2 regions of the Streptomyces sp. NPDC006332 genome follow, and region 2 is predicted to be linked to the other one. Evidence: riboswitches for the same ligand, from Rfam matches in the RefSeq annotation. Region 2 holds a riboswitch; the other holds the start of a gene.
What was found. Region 2 has a riboswitch for thiamine pyrophosphate ahead of thiO (glycine oxidase ThiO). Riboswitches for the same ligand answer to the same signal wherever they lie in the genome.

Region 1 (3,394 bases), on a different contig from region 2:
CATGGATCGACGCTGGCCGGCGGGTGAACCTGGCGGTGCGGCCGCTGTACGGCTCGCCGACGGCGGCATCTTTACCAGCGTCGGTCTGGACAACATGCACGGCTCGGTCGCGCTCTGCCAGGAAACCGGGGCATTCATACAGGCCTACACCCAGGACCGGGCCGTCACCGCCTCCGTCTGCGTCTCCCGTGACCTGGAGCGCGGCAGAATACTGATCTTGCCGCCATGTGGCGTCTGCCAGGAGCGGCTCGCGCTCTGGGGGCCGTCCGTCGAAGTCGCCGTCCCGCAGGAGGACGATCCCACTCGGTGGGAGGGGCGGACACTCGCGGAAGTGAACCCCTACTACTGGGGTTCGCAGTTCACCGACGGGCGGTGGCCTTCCCAAGCGGAGCACGCCGAGTGATGACACCCTCGGGCCCCTCCACGAATTTCTCGGCCGTCCAAGGCCGACCGACGCCGACAGTCGGCACCCACGGGTGACCACCCCCACCCCACTCCGGCCTGGGCAACCGGAGTTGATCTGCGACACTGGGAGGGTTATGCCTGCACCCGGAGAACTCACTTTCGTCGCCCCCCGCGGAGCCAAGAAGCCGCCGCGGCATCTCGCTGACCTCACGCCCGCCGAGCGTAAAGACGCGGTGGTCGCTGTGGGGGAGAAGCCGTTTCGTGCCAAGCAGCTGTCGCAGCACTACTTCGCGCGGTACGCGCACGACCCGCAGGAGTGGACGGACATCCCGGCCGGTTCCCGCGGCCGGCTGCAGGAGGTGCTGCTTCCGGAGTTGATGTCGGTCGTGCGGCATCTGTCGACCGACCAGGACACCACCCGCAAGACGCTGTGGCGGCTGTTCGACGGGACGCTCGTCGAGTCGGTGCTGATGCGCTACCCGGACCGGGTGACCATGTGCATCAGCTCGCAGGCGGGGTGCGGGATGAACTGCCCGTTCTGCGCGACCGGGCAGGCGGGGCTGGACCGGAACCTGTCCACCGCCGAGATCGTGCACCAGATCGTGGACGGCATGCGGGCGCTCAGGGACGGCGAGATCCCCGGGGGCCCGGCGCGGCTCAGCAACATCGTGTTCATGGGCATGGGCGAGCCGCTCGCCAACTACAACCGGGTCGTCGGTGCCATCCGGCGGCTCACCGACCCCGAGCCGGACGGGCTCGGGCTCTCGCAGCGTGGGATCACCGTCTCGACGGTCGGACTTGTCCCGGCGATCAACCGCTTCGCCGACGAGGGCTTCAAGTGCCGTCTCGCGATCTCGCTGCACGCGCCCGACGACGAACTGCGCGACACCCTCGTCCCCGTGAACACACGGTGGAAGGTGCGCGAGGTCCTGGACGCCGGCTTCGAGTACGTCGAGAGGTCCGGGCGCCGGTTGTCCATCGAGTACGCGCTGATCCGGGACATCAACGACCAGGCGTGGCGCGGCGACCGGCTCGGGCGGCTGCTGAAGGGCAAGCCCGTGCACGTCAACCTCATTCCGCTGAACCCGACCCCCGGGTCGAAGTGGACCGCCTCCCGCCCCGAGGACGAGAAGGCGTTCGTCGAGGCGATCGCCGCCCATGGCGTGCCGGTCACCGTACGGGACACCCGTGGGCAGGAGATCGACGGGGCGTGTGGTCAGCTCGCCGCGACCGAGCGGTAGTGTGGCGATCGTACGTACATCTACATATTCCGACAGGGGAGCGCCACAGCGCTGAGAGTGCGGCACCGGCCGCAGACCCTCTGAACCTCGCCCAGGTCATTCTGGGTAGGAAGTTCGGTCACTACTCGAGCTGTTGCGCCCTGCCCGGGAATCCTCGGTCCGTCCGAGGGCCCGGGCAGGGCCGCGTCTCTTCCTGGTAACCCAGGAGGAATCCAGTGAGCATCACCCAGAAGGCCACCGTCATGGTCGTCGGACTCGGTCTTGTCACGCTCTCCGCGTGCGGGTCCGGGTCGTCCGACGGCGGTGGCGGCGGCGACTCCAAGACCGTGACCCTCGTCAGCCACGATTCATGGGTCGTGTCGAAGAACGTCCTCGCGGACTTCGAGAAGCGCTCCGGCTACAAGGTCAGGGTCCTCAAGGACGGCGACGCCGGCCAGGCCGTCAACAAGGCGATCCTGACCAAGGACAACCCGCAGGGCGACGTCTTCTTCGGCGTCGACAACACCCTGTTGTCCCGGGCGCTCGACAACGGTCTCTTCCAGTCGTACGAGGCGAAGGGCTCGGACCAGATCCAGCCCCAGTACCGGGCCGATCAGGACAAGCACCGGATCACCCCCATCGACACCGGCGACATCTGCGTCAACTACGACAAGGCGTACTTCAGCGAGCACAAGCTGGCCCCGCCGGCCTCGTTCGACGACCTGACCAAGCCGGCGTACAAGAACCTCCTCGTCACCGAGAACGCCTCCACCTCCTCCCCGGGGCTGGCCTTCCTCCTCGGGTCCGCGGCGAAGTACGGCGACGGATGGCCGGACTACTGGAAGAAGCTCAAGGCCAACGGCGTGAAGGTGGTCGACGGCTGGGAGCAGGCCTACAACGAGGAGTTCTCCGGTTCCGCCGGCGGCAAGAAGGCCAAGGCCGACCGGCCCCTGGTCGTCTCCTACGCGTCCTCGCCGCCCGCCGAGGTGATCTACGCCGACCCGAAGCCGAAGACCGCGCCCACGGGCGTCGCCTCCGGCACCTGCTTCCGCCAGGTCGAGTACGCGGGCCTGCTGAGCAACGCGTCGAACACCAAGGGCGGCAAGGCGCTCCTCGACTTCCTGCTCACCAAGGAGTTCCAGGAGGACATGCCGATGAACATGTTCGTCTACCCGGTACGCGAGGGCGCCCAGGTGCCGAAGGAGTTCACCGAGTACGGGCCGCAGGCCAAGGATCCCAAGACCATGGACCCGGCCCGGATCGCCGACAACCGTGACCAGTGGGTCAAGTCGTGGACCTCGCTCGTACTGAAGTGATCCGGCCTGAAGTGACCCGGCGCTCCAAGCAGAACGCGGCGCGGCTCGGGCTCATCGCCGTGCCCGTCGCGTTCTTCGCCGTGTTCTTCGCCTATCCCGTGGCCGCGATCGTCGCGCGAGGCCTGAAGGTCGACGGTGTGTGGCGGCTGGGACGGATCGCCGACGTGCTCGGGCAGTCCGACATCCGGCACGTGCTGTGGTTCACCACCTGGCAGGCGCTCGCCTCCACCGCGCTCACCCTGCTGGTGGCGCTGCCCGGCGCGTATGTCTTCGCCCGCTTCGACTTCCCCGGCAAGCAGGTCCTGCGGGCGGTCGTGACGGTCCCCTTCGTGCTGCCGACGGTCGTGGTCGGTACGGCGTTCCTGGCGCTGGTGGGGCGCGGCGGGCTGCTGGACGAGCTGTGGGGCGTACGGCTGGACACCACCGTGTGGGCGATCCTGCTCGCGCACGTCT
Region 2 (3,394 bases):
CCCGAGGGGAAGGAGGCGCAGTCGCCGACCGCGTAGACGTCCGGTTCGGAGGTGCGCAGGCGCTCGTCGGCGACGACCTCGCCGTGGGCGCCGAGGGTGATGCCGGAGCCGGACAGCCAGGCCGTGGCGGGGCGGGCGCCGATGCCGACGACCACGGCGCCGGCCGGCAGCCGCGAGCCGTCGTCCAGGAGCACCGCCCCGGGCTCGACACGCGCCACGCGCGCGTGGGTGCGCAGAACGGCGCCGGCGTCGGCGTACCAGGAGGCCATCGGGGCGGCCACCTCGGCGGGCAGCGCGCCGGCCAGCGGACGGTCCGCGGCCTCGACGACCGTCACCGCGCAGCCGGCCTCGCGGGCGGCCGTGGCGAACTCGGCGCCGATCCAGCCCGCGCCGACGACCACGATGTCGTCCTGCCGGGCCAGTACCGGGCGCAACCGCTCGGCGTCGTCCAGGGTGCGCAGCAGGTGGACCGAGGGCACGCCCTCGGCGCCCGGCAGCCGGATGGGTTCGGCGCCGGTCGCGAGGACCAGGACGTCGTACGGCACCGGCCCCTCGGCGGTGTCCAGTCGGTGCTCGCCGGGGTGCACGCCCACCACCTCGCGTCCGAGCCGCAGTTCGATGCCGAGAGCGTCGAAGTCGACGTCGAAGGCCGTGCTCTCGGCCTTGCCGAGCAGCACGGCCTTGGACAGCGGTGGGCGGTCGTACGGCTGGTGGGGCTCCGCGCCGATCAGGGTCACCGTGCCGGTGAAGCCCTGTTCCCGTAAGGCGACCGCGGTCTGCACCCCGGCCATGCCCGCGCCCACCACGACGACCCGCCGGTTCGCGGAGGTTCCCTGGTCCTGCGTCTGCTCGCTCACGTGATCACCTTAGACAACTGACGAACAGTCAGTCAGGGGGTGTGCTCCGTGAGCTGCTCCACAACGCTCGTTCCGCTACCGGTCTGCGACTCCCACTCCCAGTTCTCCTCCAGCCGCACGCGACCGTCGGGCAGCTCGACGACCGCCGACACACAGTGCCCCGAGGACGTCGTCCCGTCGTGCTTGAGCTGTACGTACCGGAAGTCCAGGCGGTCGCCCTCCCGCGTCCCCACGAGGTGGCCGCGGACGACGTCCCCGCCCGCGTACTCGGCCCAGATCTCGCCGTCCTTCTCGTGGTACGTGAACCGGGTGCGGGTGCCCACCTGACCTGGGGCCTGGTCGGCGACGGGGGCCAGGACGAGTCCGTCGAGAGATCTGCGGGGCGGGGCGGGCGGGCGTGGCACGGGCAAAGGCTCCCTTACTGAGGGGGACGAGGTCGGGCTAGGGTGGCCAACGTAAAGCACTCGCGGGAGCCCGGACGCACCGGGCTGAGAGGGAGGCTGGCGGCCTCCGACCGTACGAACCTGATCCGGGTCATGCCGGCGAAGGGAGGGGCTGGACGCCCATGTCGCGTACGCCAGATCCATCGGCCACCTCAGACGTCCCGTCAGACACCCCGGGCACCTCCGACGCCAGGTCGGGCGCCTCGGACGTCCTGGTCGTCGGGGGCGGCATCATCGGCCTGGTCACCGCGTGGCGAGCCGCGCAGCGCGGGTTCGCCACGGCCGTGGTGGACCCCGAACCGGGCGGCGGCGCCGCCCGGGTGGCGGCCGGGATGCTGGCCGCCGTCACCGAACTGCACTACGGCGAGCAGACCCTGCTCGGCCTGAACCTGGAGTCGGCCCGCCGCTATCCGGACTTCGCCGCCGAGCTCACCGACCTCACCGGCCGCGACCTCGGCTACCGCCGCAGCGGCACGCTCGCCGTCGCGCTGGACGCCGACGACCGCGCCCACCTGCGCGAACTGCACGCCCTGCAACGGCAGTCGGGGCTGGACTCCGAGTGGCTGTCGGGGCGGGAGTGCCGCCGCCTGGAGCCGATGCTGGCGCCGGGTGTGCGCGGCGGGCTGCGCGTCGACGGTGACCACCAGATCGATCCGCGGCGGCTGGCCGACGCCCTGGTGGCCGCGTGCGAGCGGGCCGGGGTCGCCTTCCACCGCACCTGGGCCGAACGGCTGTCGGTGGTACGGGAGCGGGCGAGGGGTGTCGTCACGCGCGAGGGCGTGACGCTGGGCGCCGGACAGGTGGTGCTGGCGGCCGGCAGCCTCAGCGGGCGCCTCGCGGGGGTCCCCCCGGACGTCCTGCCGCCCGTGCGGCCGGTGAAGGGGCAGGTGGTGCGGCTGACGATGCCCGAGCGGTACGCGCCGTTCCTGAGCCGGACGGTGCGGGCCGTGGTCCGCGGCAGCCAGGTCTACCTGGTGCCCAGAAGCAACGGCGAGCTGGTCGTCGGCGCCACCAGCGAGGAACTGGGCTGGGACACCACGGTGACCGCGGGCGGTGTGTACGAGCTGCTGCGGGACGCCCACGAGCTGGTCCCCGGGATCACCGAGCTGCCGCTCACCGAGACCCGGGCCGGGTTGCGCCCCGGGTCCCCCGACAACGCGCCGCTGCTCGGCCCGACCGGTCTGGACGGGCTGCTGCTGGCCACCGGGCACTATCGCAACGGCGTGCTGCTCACCCCGGTCACCGGCGACGTCCTGGCGCACGCCCTCGTCACCGGTGAACTCCCGGACGAGGCCCGCCCCTTCACGCCCAAGCGCTTCAGCGCCGTCCGAACGGAGCTGCCGGTATGAACGTCTCGGTCAACGGCGAGCCGCGCGAGCTCGCCCCGGGCACCGCCCTGGACACGCTCGTGCGCTCCCTCACCGTGGCCCCCTCCGGAGTGGCCGCCGCCCTGAACGAAACCGTCGTCCCGCGCGCACGATGGTCCTCGACGTCCCTCGCCGAGGGAGACCGCGTCGAAGTCCTCACCGCCGTCCAAGGAGGCTGACCCATGGCCGACGACCCCTTTGTCCTCGGTGGTACGTCCTTCACGTCCCGTCTCATCATGGGTACGGGCGGCGCGCCCAGCCCGGAGGTCCTGGAGCGGGCGCTGGTCGCGTCCGGGACGGAGCTGACGACGGTCGCGATGCGCCGGGTCGATCCGGGCGTGCACGGCTCGGTGCTGTCGGTGCTGGAGAAGCTCGGCATCCGGGTGCTGCCGAACACCGCGGGCTGTTTCACGGCCGGTGAGGCGGTGCTGACGGCTCGGCTGGCGCGGGAGGCGCTCGGGACGGACCTGGTCAAGCTGGAGGTCATCGCGGACGAGCGGACCCTGCTGCCGGATCCGATCGAGTTGCTGGACGCCGCCGAGACGCTGGTCGACGACGGGTTCACGGTGCTGCCGTACACCAACGACGATCCGGTGCTGGCGCGCAAGCTGGAGGACGTCGGGTGCGCGGCGATCATGCCGCTCGGGTCGCCCATCGGATCCGGGCTGGGCATTCGCAACCCGCACAACTTCCAGCTGATCGTCGAGCACGCGGGGGTGCCGGTGAT

Region 1: another riboswitch for thiamine pyrophosphate. It lies ahead of ABZ027_RS12990 (thiamine ABC transporter substrate-binding protein); the one in region 2 lies ahead of thiO (glycine oxidase ThiO).

The regions. Positions count from the first base shown of each region.
Region 1 is NZ_JBEXRA010000011.1:115,553-118,946, reverse strand. Features, by position in the region: gene ABZ027_RS13000 (cytidine deaminase) at 1-403, shown strand, start outside; gene rlmN (23S rRNA (adenine(2503)-C(2))-methyltransferase RlmN) at 540-1,646, shown strand; TPP riboswitch at 1,671-1,776, shown strand; gene ABZ027_RS12990 (thiamine ABC transporter substrate-binding protein) at 1,862-2,941, shown strand; gene ABZ027_RS12985 (iron ABC transporter permease) at 2,917-3,394, shown strand, end outside.
Region 2 is NZ_JBEXRA010000010.1:197,306-200,699, forward strand. Features, by position in the region: gene ABZ027_RS12485 (FAD-dependent oxidoreductase) at 1-857, opposite strand, end outside; gene ABZ027_RS12490 (hypothetical protein) at 890-1,261, opposite strand; TPP riboswitch at 1,314-1,425, shown strand; gene thiO (glycine oxidase ThiO) at 1,423-2,649, shown strand; gene thiS (sulfur carrier protein ThiS) at 2,646-2,846, shown strand; gene ABZ027_RS12505 (thiazole synthase) at 2,850-3,394, shown strand, end outside.